DNA from 2 places in the Nonomuraea sp. KM90 genome. Region 1 is predicted to be linked to the other one. Evidence: riboswitches for the same ligand, from Rfam matches in the RefSeq annotation. Region 1 holds a riboswitch; the other holds the start of a gene.
What was found. Region 1 has a riboswitch for cyclic di-AMP ahead of ACTWPW_RS57935 (glycoside hydrolase family 25 protein). Riboswitches for the same ligand answer to the same signal wherever they lie in the genome.
Positions count from the first base shown of each region.

Region 2: it holds a riboswitch for cyclic di-AMP, as region 1 does, so the genes downstream of both, ACTWPW_RS01540 (C40 family peptidase) here and ACTWPW_RS57935 (glycoside hydrolase family 25 protein) in region 1, are expected to answer to the same signal.

Region 1 covers NZ_JBQQCB010000171.1:10,021-17,449, reverse strand. The annotation lists partial or broken gene ACTWPW_RS57965 (PQQ-dependent sugar dehydrogenase) at 1-85, shown strand, start outside; gene ACTWPW_RS57960 (hypothetical protein) at 304-777, shown strand; gene ACTWPW_RS57955 (O-methyltransferase) at 805-1,389, opposite strand; gene ACTWPW_RS57950 (TetR/AcrR family transcriptional regulator) at 1,405-2,001, opposite strand; gene ACTWPW_RS57945 (NAD-dependent epimerase/dehydratase family protein) at 2,070-2,993, shown strand; gene ACTWPW_RS57940 (CHAP domain-containing protein) at 3,099-3,734, opposite strand; cyclic di-AMP (ydaO/yuaA leader) riboswitch at 3,747-3,895, opposite strand; cyclic di-AMP (ydaO/yuaA leader) riboswitch at 4,319-4,463, shown strand; gene ACTWPW_RS57935 (glycoside hydrolase family 25 protein) at 4,476-5,240, shown strand; gene ACTWPW_RS57930 (fibronectin type III domain-containing protein) at 5,563-7,429, opposite strand, start outside.
Region 2 covers NZ_JBQQCB010000001.1:254,079-261,507, reverse strand. The annotation lists gene ACTWPW_RS01550 (NYN domain-containing protein) at 1-576, shown strand, start outside; gene ACTWPW_RS01545 (C40 family peptidase) at 734-1,636, shown strand; cyclic di-AMP (ydaO/yuaA leader) riboswitch at 2,081-2,245, shown strand; gene ACTWPW_RS01540 (C40 family peptidase) at 2,319-2,840, shown strand; gene ACTWPW_RS01535 (hypothetical protein) at 2,939-3,760, shown strand; gene ACTWPW_RS01530 (M48 family metallopeptidase) at 3,772-5,442, shown strand; gene ACTWPW_RS01525 (glycosyltransferase family 4 protein) at 5,409-6,542, shown strand; gene ACTWPW_RS01520 (carbohydrate ABC transporter permease) at 6,539-7,429, opposite strand, start outside.

The DNA.
Region 1 (7,429 bases):
GGGCTACCTCGCCCGCCACACGGGCGACGCGTCCCTGCCGAGCCGGTTCTCCCTCAACCGGGACGCCTGCGCCGTCAACCGCTGAACCTCAGGAAGCCACCGAGCACGAGGAGGGCCGCCGCCACGTTCGCGGTGGCCCTTCTCGGACGCGTCGGGGTCACCCGGGGAGCGCATTCCTGTCACAGCTCGCCGACCTGTCCTGTCCAGAGGGGTGTAATCACGCGACGACGGCAAGGAGTGCATCATGGACACCCGCGCTTACCTCTTGGGCGAGACCTCCTGATGCACGCCATCCTCCACACGGTGGGGATATCGGTCGGCTGCGCCCTGGCCCTGGCCCCGGCGCTGCTGCCCTTCGCCCGGCCCGCCAGGAGATGGCCGCACGTCGTCATGGCGCTCGGCATGGCGCTCGGGCACCTGGGCGGCCTGTTCCTCCCCGCCGGGGTGCTCGCCCTGCTGACCGCCGGCTGGCTCTGCGGCTCACCCTCGCGCCGCGCGGAAACCGGTCACCACATCCAGGACTTCGTGGTCATGTCCCTCCTCCTGGTGCTGACGGCGTTCGACGACCCCACGCCCGCCGGCACCTCCTCACCGGCGCACTCCCACGGGGGCGGAGCGCTGACCGCGGTGGCCCTGGTCATCGGAGTGGCCTGGACCTGCGCCCGGCTCATCCACCTTCTCCCCGGGCGGAGCCCGGACCGCAGGACGCTCAGCCAGAACGCGTGCTCGGCCGGAATGGCGGCCAGCATGGCCTTCATGACCGCGCTGGCCCTCTGACGCGCGGGCGGACGTACGCGGCGCCCCTCAGCGTCGTAGCGCGACCAGTTCGCCCTTGCCGACGTTGATCGTGGTGACCGTCAGGCCGGGCTCCTGCCGGAGCAGGTCGTGCAGGGGGGCGATCTCCTCGGGGTGGGACAGGGCGTTGTCGGCCACGAGGATGCCGCCCCGGCGCAGGACGCGATACGGATGGGGCCACCAGGACGGGTACTCGGGGCGTTCGGCGTCGAGGAAGAGCAGGTCCACCGCCCCGTCGGGCAGGTCCGCGAGGACGGCGCCGCCGTCGGCGACCCGGAACTCCACGTGGTCGGCCAGGCCCGCCTCGGCAGTCGTGCGCCGGGCGTGGGCCTGCGCCTCGGCGTCGGTGTCGAGGCTGAGGACGTGACCGCCTGCGGAGCGGGCCGCGTCGGCCAGCCACAGCGTGGACACGCCGCGGGAGGTGCCGATCTCCACGATGTCGCGCGCGTCGATGCTCTGGGCCAGGAACCAGAGGAACTCCCCGGCGTCGGGCTCCAGCACCCGCCACCGGTCCAGCCTGTCCTGCTGGGCGGCGTCGTGCCGGGCCGCGGTCTCGTTCAGGTCATCGATGATCTTCCGTACCGTCGCGTCCACGGGTAGGAGTCTGCCCTACCGCTCGCGGAGGCCGCGCACCATGGTGGCGAAGGCGTCGGTCCAGTGACGGAGGGACTCGTCGGGGTCGCCGAGGGCGCCGCGCAGGTCGAGGCTGCACAGCCCGTGCGCCAGGGCGTTGAGCCGGACGGCGAGGTCGTGGGGCTCGGCGGGGGCGAAGGCGCCTTCCCGCACGCAGCGGGCGACGGCGGCGATGAGGGTGTCGAAGGTGGGCTGGATCCGGGCGGCGGCCTCGGCGTCGGGCTGGAACCCGGGGATCGGCCGGCCGAACATGAGCTCGTAGAGGTGGGGGTTGGCCAGGGCGTTGGCGCGGTAGGCGTGGCCGAGCGCGAGGAGGTCGGCGACCGGGTCCTCGGTGCGGGGCACGGCTTCGAACGCCTGGGCCAGACGCTCGAAGCCGGCCAGGAACATCTCGCGGACGAGGCCCGCCTTGTCGCCGAAGAGCTGGTAGACGGCCATGGTGGACACGCCTGCCTGCTGTGCGACGCGGCGGGTGGTCAGCGCGGCCGGGCCCTCGGAGGCCAGGAGCCGGCCGGCGGCGTCGACGAGCTCGTGGCGAAGCTCCTGGTGGTCGCGCTTTCTCGGTCTTGCCATAGTGGCCAGCTTATCATAACGTTGTTATATAACAACGGTTTGAAACCCCTTCGGAAGGGACCAGCACCATGTCCGACCTGCATGTCGTCCTTGGCGCGACCGGCGCGATCGGCTCGGCCGTCGTCGCCGAGCTCACCGCCCGGGGCCGCCGGGTCCGCGCCGTCAGCCGGAGCGCGAACCCCGGCCCCCACGAGCTGCGGGCCGACGTCACCACCACCGAGGGCGCCATCGCCGCCTGCCAGGGTGCCGCCGTGGTGTACCAGTGCGCGCAACCGAACTACGCAAGCTGGGCCGCGGAGTTCCCCGATTTCACCAGGACGGTCCTCGCCGGGGTGGAGGCCGCCGGTGCGAAGCTGGTCATGGCCGACAACCTGTACGTCTACGGCCCCGTGACCGGCCCCATGACCGAAGACCTGCCGTACGCCGCCACCAATCCCAAAGGCCGCGCCCGCATCGAGGTCGACGACCTGATCCTCGACGCCCACCGGGCCGGGCGCATCCGCGCCACCCTCGGACGGGCCTCCGACTACTACGGCCCCGGAGGCGTCAACACCGTCATCGGCCCGACCGTCTTCGCCGCCGCCCTGGCCGGCAAGACCGCCCGCTGGGTCGGCGACCTCGACCAGCCGCACACCATCGCCTACCTGCCCGACACCGCCGCCGGGCTGGTCACCCTCGGCGAGCGCGCCGAGGCGGACGGGCGCGCCTGGCACCTGCCCGCCGCCGAGCCCATCACCGGCCGCGCCTTCCTCGACCTCGTGTGGGCCGCGGCCGGCGGCACGCCGAAGAGCGCCGGGCTCGGGCGGGGGATGCAGCGCCTCGTCGGGCTGTTCCACCCCATGGTCCGCGAGTTCGGGGAGACCTGGTACCAGCGGGACCGGCCGTTCGTCTCCGACGACTCGGCCTTCCGGAAGGCGTTCGGACCGGTCGACGTCACCCCGCACCCGGCGGGCGTGGCCGCGACGCTCGACTGGTATCGGCAGCACGCGTAGCCCGCTCTCCCGGAGCGAACACAACGGGTGGCGCAGGATCTCTCCTGCGCCACCCGTTGTCCCTTGACCATCGCACCTGGCAAGGAGCGTGCGGCCTGCCTGGGATCAGGCCTTGTACTGGGGGTAGCCGTAGCCGACGACCTGGGACTTGGGCCGGATGCGCTGCTCGACCTTGCCGTTGCCGGTGTTGCCCTCGATCGTGGTGATCGTGCCGTTGCCGTTGTCCTGCTTGACCAGGCCCACGTGGTCGATGCCCGTGGTGCTCTTGCCGTTCCAGTCGAAGAAGACGACGGCGCCGGGCTTGGCGGTCGTGCCCCAGTGCTGGTTGGTCTGGAACCACTTGGCATAGGTGACGGTGTAGGCGTCCCAGCCCATGCTGGGGCGGACGCCGGCCTTCTCGCCGACCCAGGAGACGAACATGGCGCACCACGGAGCGTTGGCGTAGGCCCGCACACTCCCGCCGTCACGGGTGATGGTCTCCTGCGCCCGGGGCGAGGACATGTACCAGCTGTGGAACGGGGTGCCACCGCCCGCGGCGTTCTCGGCCACGCCGATCTGCGACTCGGCGACCTTCAGCACCGACTGCGCGGACACCTGACCCGCGGACTTCTGCGCCTGGGAGTCGTCGGCGGCGAAGGCCGGACCGGCGGCGAGAACGGCACCCGCCGCCACGGCCGCCCCGACGGCGAACCGGGTGAGGCTCGCGGGCTTCAGGGCACGGGAAAGGGTGTACTTGGCCATTACTTGGATTGCTCCTCGCTTCCATGCCGCCTACCGGGTTAGCTGACGGGTTCGGGCGTGGAAGTGCCCTACGGAGCGCTCGGATCAGAGCGCGCCGATTCACCCCGAAAAAAGGTGGGTCCCCGGTTCCGCTGCATTCACGGATTCGGCGGGCCGCGTCACACATCCCTGCACGTCCGTGCTGGTGAGACGCGGTCTCGACAAATGAACGGCGTCACGCGACAAGTGCTTGTCGGCAGGTCGTACGCCTTGAGTCCTCAAAGGTAAGCGAATCGCATAGAAAGATGCAAGCCGGGCCCTGGGAAAGGCAACAGGATCCCCTGTGACATAGGCGATCGCGACACAATTCTTTACCCAAGCAGCATGGTGGACGGGGTTTAGGAGGGCAAAAGAGGTCGCATCACGAGTATCACAAGTCACAGCCGTTCCGGACCGGCGACCAGGGCGGCGCCGGAAACTTTACCCAGCCCCGGAAGCCCTTGCCGGCGCGGCTTTTCGGGCTCGTTCCCGCCGACGAACATGGGGCTTCGCTTTGCCATACTTGCTCCCACTTTAGGGAGATCTGTACCTTTACTGGGCGCGGTCCGCCGCGCCCGCCGAATCCGCGACCCCGCGGAGCCGGGGATCCACTCTTCGGGGTGAATCGGACGCCGGCCCGAGCCGCGCCCGTAGGGGCGACTTCCAGTCCCGAACCCGTCAGCTAACCCGGTAGGCGGCATGGAAGAAGGAGTCGACATCCCCATGCTCAAGCCTCAGCTTGCCGCGATCGTCAGGAACCGCCGCCCCGCCGAGCTCTTCGCGCTGGCCGTCGGAGGCGTGATCCTGGCCGCGACCACCGCCGTCACCGGCGCGACCGGTACGGTGCTCGCCTCGCCCACCGGTCACGGCACCACCGTGCAGGCGACCCAGCACAGGACCCAGCAGCTCACGTACGGCCTGGACATCTCCAACTACGAGCCCCAGTACGACTGGGCCGCCAGCCCCGCCCAGTTCGGCATCATCAAGGCCACCGAGGGCACCGGCTTCCGCGACGCCTCGTTCGCCCGGCACTGGCGTGAGCTGGGCGACAAGGGCATCGTGCGCGGCGCGTACCACTTCGGGCACCCCGGCAACGACCCCATCGCCGAGGCCGAGCACTTCCTGTCCGTGGTGAACGCCCAGCCCGCCAAGGCCGGCGACCTGCTGGTCCTGGACCTGGAGACGACCGACGACAGGTCCGTCGCCCAGGTGAACGCGTGGGCCAAGGCGTGGCTGTCACACGTGAAGGCCAGGACCGGGATCACCCCGATGTTCTACAGCGGCTGGAACTTCGCCGACACGTACGGCAAGGGCCTGGCCGAATATCCCCTGTGGGTCGCCCACTACAGCCGGGCCAAGGGCGCGCTCACCCCGCCCGCCGACTGGAAGTCCTGGACCATCCACCAGTACACCGACTCCCCCATCGACCAGAACGTCTCCGCGCTGACCCCCGGCCAGCTGCGCGACCTGGGCAGGCACGCCGCCTGACCGGCGCGTGCCTTCCCGTCTGCCCTTCCGCCTGGGAGGGCACGCGCCGCAGAGCAAGCACCGCAGAGCAAGCACCGCAGAGCAAGCACCGCAGAGCAAGCACCGCAGAGCAAGCACCGCAGAGCAAGCACCGCAGAGCAAGCACCGCAGGACGTGCGCCGCAGGACGACTCGCCGCCGCGACGAAGAGCAGGGCGGCGGTGGCGAGCGAGGCCGGGGCGGGGCCGGGCAGCGCGTCGCCGCGAACGGTGCGCCGCCCCGCTGAGACGGTCGGGGCGGCCGGAAGGCCGGGAGCGGCAGCCCGATCCCGGCCTCCCGGTGGGTCACTCGAAGGTGAGTGAGTCGATGGTGACGGTGCTGTTGCCGCCGTACCAGAAGCCCATCGCGAGCTGTCCGGGGGACGCGCGGTTGATCCCGTTCGCGGACATCGGAAGCCTGATGTCCTTGTACGCGGTGGTGATGGCCGGACGGCCGCCGCCGTCGAGCGTGAAGTCGCCGAACGCCTTGGTCACCCCGCCGAGGCCGAGGTGGAAGTGGGCCTGCTCGCCCCCTGCCGCGCCCTTGATCCGGACGACGAGATGGGTGTACGCGGACAGGTCGGTGTACACGTCGCTGCCGAACCAGCCGCAGTTGTCGTACCGCAGGCTGAGCGCCCCGCCGGACACGGCGCCGGAGCCGCCGCCGTTGAGGAAGCAGTTGCCGCCGGTCCACCTGCGGAGGTCGTTGCGGGCGGCGGACGGGTACGCCGGGTTGCCGTCGAAGTCGTCCACGACCAGGCCCGCGGACGTCGCCGGAAGGGTGACGACGGTGACGGGCGCCGACGCGGCGGAGGTGTTTCCCGCGGCGTCGTACGCCCTGACGGTGTAGGTGTAGGAGGTCGCGGGGTTCAGCCCGGTCTCGGTGAAGGAGGTCGTCGCCGAGGTCCCGACCTGGGTGGCGCCGCGGTGGATGCGGTATCCGGCCACGCCGACGTCGTCCGTGGCCGCCGTCCAGGACAGGGTGACCGAGCTCGCGGTGCGTGACGGGGAGGTCAGCCCGGTGGGCGTGGTCGGCGCCGTGGTGTCCTGGCCGCCGCCGCTGCCGACGGTGACCGGGCCGAGGCCGAGCCAGCCGTCGGCGCCCTGGGTGGCGTTGGCGAAGCGGAGCTTCTTGGCGTTCGAGGAAACGGTCTCCAGCGGGTTCTTCACCCGGAGGACCCACTGGTAGCCACCGTTGGGGACGCCGGAGAGGTTGACGCCGGCCTGGAAGTACTGCGGGTGGCCGTAGTCCAGATAGGTCGGGTCCGAGCCCACACCCCAGTCGGGGAACGCGCGGATCTTGAGCGGCATGACCGTGCGGAGGTCCCAGGACGTGTCGAAGGTCCTGACCACGGTCCCGGCGCTGTTCTTGAGGCCGAGGGTGACCGTCCACGGGTAGTAGAACGGTGCCACGCCGTTGTTCCTGATCCGTACGCCCACGTTCGTGGTGCCGCTCGCGGTGTCCTTGAAGTACGCGTTGTCGACGGTGAGGTCGTACCCCATGAGGCGGACGGCCGCCGCGACGTTCGGGTCGCCGGCCGCGTAGCTCTGGCTCTGTTCGTTGATTTTCCAGGTGGTGTGCTCCAGCTCGATGCACGCCTTCATGTTGTCGACCTGCCCGGAGCCGCCGGGCCAGGACGCGAACGCCGAGGACTGGATTTCGGGCCGGACCTCGCCGCCCATCGAAGCGATGATCCACTTGTTCTCGGCGCCGTGGCTGAGGGCCCGTTCGAGCTGGGCGTAACCGGCCCCGCCGAGCGACTGCGGCAGCGTGACGCCGGCCAGCGGGGAGCCTTCCTTGTAACAGAAGGAGTCGTCGTGGTAGCCGATGTCCCGGCTCGTCCCCGCGCCGGCCGCCGAATCGGGGTAGCGCATCTCCAGCTTGGTTCGGTTGAACGCGTTGTCGTACGCCTGGAGGATCTGCGCGGCGTGCGCGTCGGTCGGCATGAAGTTCGGGTGGGTGTCGCCGCTGGTGTCGGTGTCGAACGGCCAGGTGTGCCACTCGCCCCACAGCCCGATCAGGCCCAGGTGGATGAACCCGATGCGCGGGTCGCCGTCGTACCGGGCGCCGAAGGCCGCGATGAAGTCGCCCAGCGCGTCGAGCAGGTACGGGCTGTCGTAGTCCGGGCTGGTGGTGCCCCAGTAGGTGTTGGTCCGGTACGTGACGTGCCCG
Region 2 (7,429 bases), on a different contig from region 1:
CGCGTCCGGGTGCTGCTCGACGCGCTGCAGGACGCCTCGGCCGGGTTGCGCCGCGAGCTGGCCCTGCCGACCACGATCAGCCGGCCCGCCGACTCGGTCGCGGCCGTCACCGGCGAGCGTCCCGGCGTGCGCGGGGTGCCCGCGCGGGCGCTGGCCGACGACGACCCGCAGCTCCTCGACCAGCTCCTGGCGCTGCCGCAGGTGCACCTGATCATCGACGGCTACAACGTCACCAAGACCGGCTACGGCACCCTCACCCTCGCCGACCAGCGCAACCGGCTCATGACCGCGCTGGGCGGGCTGGTGGCGCAGACCAGGGTCGAGGTCACCGTGGTGTTCGACGGGGCGGAGCTCAACGCCCCCGTGCAGGTGGTCGCGCCGCGCGGGGTGCGGGTGCTGTTCAGCGCGCCGGGGGAGATCGCCGACGACCTCATCCGCCAGCTCGTACGCGCCGAGCCGCCCGGCCGGGCCATCGCCGTGGTGTCGTCGGACCGCGAGGTCGCCGAGTCGGTCAGGCGCATGGGTGCCAGACCGGTTCCGTCAGGTCTGCTGCTGCGCAGACTGGGCCGCGCCTAGATTACGAATTGGTGCGTTTGGGGCAGACCCCACCCGCCACTTCTGTACTATTTCGCCCCAGATGTAATCCCTGGGAGGCGACACTGTGAGGTTTGGCCGGGTGCCGGTGGCCGCGGGTCTCGCGTTCGGGCTGGTGATGTGCCCGATGGGAGCGGCGATGGCTGATCCCAAACCCACTCTCGGCCAGGCCAAGGCCAAGCTCGAGAAGCTCAACGACAAGGCTGACAAGGTCGTCGACCGGTTCAACACGGCGAACGAGCGCTACAAGAAGGCCAAGAGCACCTTCACCAAGCTGAACGACAGCTACAAGCGCAAGCTGGAGACGGTCGCGGACCTGCGCGCGCAGGTGATCGGCATGGCCGTCGACAGCTACCAGCTCGGTGAGGACGTCACCTCCTGGCCCGGGATCATGACCTCGGACGACCCCCAGAGCACGCTGTCGGGGCTGGCCGTCGCGGGTCAGCTCGCGCAGGAGCGCGCGGAGAAGCTGGCGGCGTTCGACCGGGAGAACCGCGGGCTGAAGGTCGAGCGCGACAAGGCGCAGGAGGCCCTCGAGGAGGCGGACAAGGAGCGCGACGCGGTCGAGAAGGAGCGCTCGGAGATCCGCAAGCTGATCGTCGACCAGAAGAAGCTGCTGGACAAGCTGGGTGCCTACAACCCCGGCAACCCGAACAGCACGGGCATCAAGTACACGGGCCCGGCCTCGGGGAGCGCGGCGGCGGTGCTGCGGTTCGCGTACGCGCAGGTGGGCAAGCCGTACATCTACGGCGGGACGGGGCCGCGCGGGTACGACTGCTCGGGCCTGACCCAGGCGGCCTGGGCGGCGGCCGGCGTCACGCTGCCGCGTACGACGTGGCAGCAGTGGGCGTGGGGCGCGAGCCGCAAGGTGGACCTCGACTCCCTGCAGCCCGGCGACCTCATCTTCAGCGAGGGCCTGGGCCACGTCAGCATTTACGCGGGCAACGGGCAGATCGTCCACGCGCCGCAGACGGGCGACGTCGTGAAGGTCGTCGCGCTCTCCGCGTACGGCCGCTCCCTGGTCGGCGCGGTCCGCCCGTAACATTTTCGGCTCCCGCCCGACCGGATTTCGGCCTCACATCCGCTTCTACGATGCCACATAGTAGGTGGCGTCTGCCGGCGTGCGATCCGGGGCGGGAGCGTTCCCACGGCGCGAAACGGCCGTCAATTCCTGCGAAAAATGTGACAAACGCGACAAACGACGCCTGACAAGCGCGGGCTGTCAGAAGTGTGAGCAGGGTCACATTTGGATAACGGAACCTGGTGTTCCAGCAGGGGTTTCCTTCCTTACTGGCCCTGCTGTCTGATCTTTACAACCTGACTCGCGCTTTGCCGATCCTTGACCTTTCGGCGTAGCTTCTGGCGTCGTCGCGGTGAACAAGCCATGACACCGCGAACCCGCATCGGTCCCTCCCGATGCGAGACAGAAAAGAATCCGCCGGTCGTCCCCGATATCCCCAGATATCTGCATATCGCAATCAATCGGGGTGACGACCTGCCGAGTCCGTGCAGCCAGGAGGCACGGAGCCGGGGACCCAGCGATCCCACGTTTCCCCAGGGATCAGGGGTGAATCGGCGCGTCATCGCGCCGTAGGGCGACTTCCAGGCCCGAATCCGTCAGCTAACCCGGTAGGCGTTCGTGGAAGACACAAGGAGAAATCCTGTCTACCTCCCTGCAGAACCCCCGCCTGTCCCGCCTTGCCCTGAGCGGCGTAGCGCTCACGATGACCGTGACGGCCGGAGGTCTGATCCTCCCTGCCCCAACGGCTCAGGCGGCGACGACGAGCGAATCGGCCGCTGAGACGGCGAAGGCGGAGACCACCGCCAAGACGTCGACGTCGGCCACGGCAGCCCAGCGACGGGCGGCCAGGATCGCTCGGCAGAAAGCGAAGGCCCGCAAGGCCGTCGCCGTGGCCAAGGATCAGATCGGTGACCCGTACCGTTACGGTGGCACAGGACCTGGTTCGTTTGACTGCTCCGGACTCGTCCAGTTCGCCTGGAAGAGGGCCGGGGTGACGCTCCCGCGCGTGGCGAGCAGCCAGTTCGCCCGCATCAAGAGCAGGATCTCCTGGCGGAACCTCCAGCCGGGTGACCTGATGTTCTTCAGCGGGCTCGGCCACGTGGGCATGTACGTCGGCAAGGGCAAGATGATCCACTCGCCACGGACAGGCGAACGGGTGCGCATCGACAAGCTGGGCGGATGGCGTAAGTCGTCATTCGTCGGCGCGGTCCGTCCCGGCATGTGAAGAAGCCCCGTCCGGATTCCTGGAGACCTTCCTGGATTCGGGCGGGGCTCTCGCGCGTCCGCGGGAGCACTCATGTGGTGGGGCTACGATCGGGCATCGTGTCCGAGCAGGTGAGCCGACGAGCCGCGGTGGCCGGCCTGCTGCTCCTCGCCCTGGCCGGTGGCCCCGAACCCCCGGTCCTGCCCTCGGGGATCCTCGACCTGTGGCCCGGCGGCCGCACGGTCGTCCGGCGCGGTGGTCGGTCCGTCGTCGTCGGCCATGTCAGCTATGTCGGTCAGGGCGCGGGCTCGCTCGACGAGATGGCGCGGCTCGCCGATCGGGCCGGGCTGCGGGTCTCGGCCGTGCTCGGCAGGCCGGTACGCCCCCTGGTCGTCGTCCCTGAGTCCGCCCGCGAGGCCGCCCGGCTGGCCGGCGTGGATCGGCTGGACGGCCTGGCCGCGGTGGCCGACCGCGGGCGGGTGATCGTCGTACCCGAGCTCTTCGCCACCCTCAATCCCACCGGCAGGGACGTCGTGCTCGCCCACGAGCTCACCCACGTCGCCGCCGGCACCGACCACCTCCCCGTCTGGCTCTACGAGGGCTTCGCCGACTACGTCGGCTACCGCGACGCCGGGCTCCCCGTGGCGACGGCCGCCGCCGAGCTGGCCGCCGAGGTCCGCGCCGGGCGCCTGCCGAACGCTTTGCCGGGACCTGCGGCTTTCGCGGCCGACGGGCGGGACCCCGACCGGCTGGCGCGGGCTTACCAGGAGGCCTGGCTGGCGTGTCGCTTCCTGGCTGACCGGTTCGGTGAAGGGACCCTGGTGAGGCTCTACCGTGAAGCTCAGGCGGCCGGCCTCGACCGGGCACTCGCCTCACTGGGGCTCTCCGTCGCCACGCTGACGGCACGGTGGCGCGAATACGTGCGGGATCAGCTCGTGTGAAGGGGAGGCAGATGAGCGAACGGCAGGACGAGGACGACGCGGCACGGCAGGACGAGCCCCCGGACGGCGCACCGGACGGCGCACCGGACGGCGCGATGGCCGCCGTGGGCGTCGGGAAGCCGGGCCCCGGGCGGCCGGGCGCCGGGCGGCCGGAGGGTGCGGCCACGGCGGCGGGGACGGCCGGACACGGCGGCGGGGCGGCCGCCGGGGAACCGGCCAGTGAGGCGGCGGGTGAGGCGGCCAGTGGGGCGGCCAGTGGGGCGGCTCGTGGGGCGGCTCGTGGGGCGGCTCGTGGGGCGGCTCGTGGGGCGGCTCCTGAGACGGTCCTCCAGGGTGCCGGAGAGGCGGTGCCGGGCGAGCCCGGGGCCCGGACCCGAGCCGGAGCCCGAGCGTGGACACGAGACGGTGGGGAGACGCCCGTGAACGGAGGGCCGCCCGCCGGGGAGAGCGGGCTGAGGCGGCAGGCCGCCGTCGCGCTGGTGCTCCTCGGCGTCGTGATCCTGGCGGTGACCGCCTTCACCACTCCGTGGCACGTGCTGACCGGCGGGCCGCCCGATCCGGCCCGCGACTTCACCGCCGCCCAGATCGCCAGGGCGGAGGCGTTCGACGCGGCCACGAGCCTGCCGAGCTACCTGTCGCTCGCGCTCACGATCGTCTTCGCCGGGCTCCTGCTCGCCACCCCGCTCGGGGCCAGGGCGGTGGGGTGGCTCAAGGGCCCCTGGTGGGTGCGGGTGATCCTCGGCGTCGTGGTCATCACCGCGATCGTCGAGCTGGTCAGGTGGCCGCTGGGCGCCTGGTTCGAGACGATCATGCGCGACTACGGCCTGTCCACCCAGGACTGGGCCGGCTGGGCGGGCGACCGGCTGAAGAACCTGGGCGTGGAGGTGTTCCTGCTCTGCGTGATGCTGACGGCCCTGGTGGCGCTGGCCCGCAAGGTGCGGCGGTGGTGGATCCCCGCCGCGGTGGGGGCGTTCGCGCTGACGGTGGTGGCGTCGTTCGTGTACCCGGTGGTGTTCGAGCCGATGTTCAACGACTTCACCTCCATGCCGCAGGGCGCGCTGCGGACGAAGCTGCTCGACATGGCCGAGCGGGACGGCGTGCCGGTCGAGGACGTGCTGGTGGCCGACGCCTCGCGCAGGACGACGGCGCTCAACGCGTACGTGTCCGGCTTCGGCGCCACGCGCCGCATCGTCGTCTACGACACGCTGCTCCGGGCCCCGCAGCCGGAGGTCGAGCTGGTCGTGGCGCACGAGCTGGGCCACGCCAAGTACGACGACGTGCTCCACGGCACGCTCATCGGCGGCCTGGGCGCCGGGCTGGGCGCGATCGCGCTGTTCCTCGTCTTCACCCCGGTCCGGCGGCGCGCCGGTGTCGCCTCGATCACCGATCCGCGGGCGGTCGGCGCGCTGGTGGGGCTCGCGACCGTCGGCTCGCTGCTCGTCGGCCCGTTCCAGAACGTGGTCAGCCGGCACATCGAGGCCCGGGCCGACGTCCACGCGCTCGACCTGACGAAGGATCCCGCCACGTTCATCGCCATGCAGAAACGCCTGGCAGTGACCAATATTTCCGACTTGTCGCCTAATGCGGTGGAATATGTGCTCTATGCCTCCCATCCCTCCAGCCCCGAGCGCATCGCCATGGCCCGCTCATGGGCCGAGCTGAACGGCGTACCCGTACCGTGACCGACCCCGCGGCCGGGCCCAGAGTGGTCTTCGTGACGAACGACTTCCCGCCCCGACCGGGCGGCATCCAGTCGTTCGTGCACGGGCTCGCGCTGCGCACGCCCGGCGTGGCCGTCTACGCCCCCGCCTGGCCGGGGTGCGCGGAGTTCGACCGGCGCCAGCCGTACCGGATCGTGCGGCACCCGACGCGGCTCATGCTGCCCACCCCGGCCGTCGCGCGGACGGCGGCCGGGCTGGTGGCCGAGCACGGCGCGGACACCGTGGTGTTCGGCGCGGCGGCGCCGCTCGGCCTGCTCGCGCCGCGCCTGCGCCGGGCGGGCGCGCGCAGGGTGGTGATGCTCACCCACGGCCACGAGGCGTCGTGGGCGAGCGCGCCGGGCTTCCGCTCGGTGCTGCGCAGGATCGGCCGGCACGCCGACGTGGTGACGTACCTGGGGGAGTACACGCGCCAGCGGCTGGCCGCCGCCATCCCCGCGGACAAGCTCGTACGGCTCGCGCCCGGCGTGGATGTCGGGCAGTTCCACCCCGGCGCGCCCAAGGCAGAGCTGGGCCTGCCGGGCCGGCCGGTCGTCGCGTGCGTGTCGCGCCTGGTGCCGCGCAAGGGCCAGGACCAGCTCATCAGGGCCTGGCCCCAGGTGCTGCGCGCGGTGCCGGAGGCGGTGCTGCTGCTGGTGGGCGGCGGCCCGTACCGGGGGCGGCTGGAGCGGCTGGCGGCAGGGCGGGAGTCGATCAGGTTCACCGGCACGGTGCCGGCGGCCGACCTGCCCGGCTACTACGCGGCGGCGGACGTGTTCGCGATGCCGTGCCGTACCCGGTTCGGAGGGGTGGACGTGGAGGGGCTCGGGATCGTGTTCCTGGAGGCGTCCGCGACGGGGCTGCCGGTGGTGGCGGGCGCGTCCGGCGGCGCGCCCGACGCGGTGCGGGCCGACGAGACGGGGCTGGTGGTGAACGGGGAGGACGCGGACGAGGTGGCGCAGGCCATCGTCGAGCTGCTGACCGACCCCGACAAGGCGCGCAAGATGGGCGCGGGCGGCCGCGACTGGGTCGCCCGCGAATGGGCGTGGGACCAGGTGGCCGCCCGATTCCGTGCGCTGCTCTAACCCTTCGTGGACCCCAGCGTGAGCCCGGCGACGAACTGCTTGTGCAACATCTGGAAGACGATCAGCGTCGGCAGCGCCACCAGCACCGAGCCGGCGGCCAGCAGGTTGTAGTCGGTGAAGAACTGGCCGCGCAGGTTGTTCAGCGCCGAGGTGACGGGCAGCTTGTCGCCCGACGACATCAGCACCAGGGCCCACAGGAAGTCGTTGTACATCCAGGTGAACTGCAGCGTGGCCAGCGCCGCCAGCACCGGACGGCACAGCGGCAGCGTCAGCCGCCAGTAGCGCGTCCACACCCCGGCCCCGTCCACGAGCGCCGCCTCGGTGATCTCCACGGGGATCGTGCGCATGAAGTTCGCCATCACGAACACGCAGAAGCCGAACTGGAACGCCACGTGGATGAGGATCAGCCCCAGGTAGGAGTCGTAGAGCGACTGCGAGTCCGACAGCCAGGCGGGCAGCGGGACGAGCGTGTAGAGCGTGTAGAGCGGCGTGATGAGGACCTGCGGCGGCAGCAGGTTGCCCGCGGTGAACACGATGAGCAGCGTCTTGCGCCCGGGGATGCGCAGCCGCGCGATCGCGAAGGCCGTGAACGAGGCCAGCGCCAACGTGATCAGCACGCCGGGAACGACGATGATCAACGTGTTCAGATAGTAGTGAGGTATTTCGGCCTGGCTCCACGCCTTTCCGTAGTAGTCGAGCGTGAGGTTCTCCGGCAGCGAGAAGTACCCCAGGCGGGCGGTCTCGTCGTACGGCCGCAGCGACGCGTACACCGCCAGCACCAGCGGCAGCAGCCAGCCCAGCCCCACCAGCACGAGGAAGGCGTGCAGCAGGACGCGCAGCGGCCGGACCGGGCGCCGCGAGGGGACGCGCCGCTCCTGGGCCGGGGG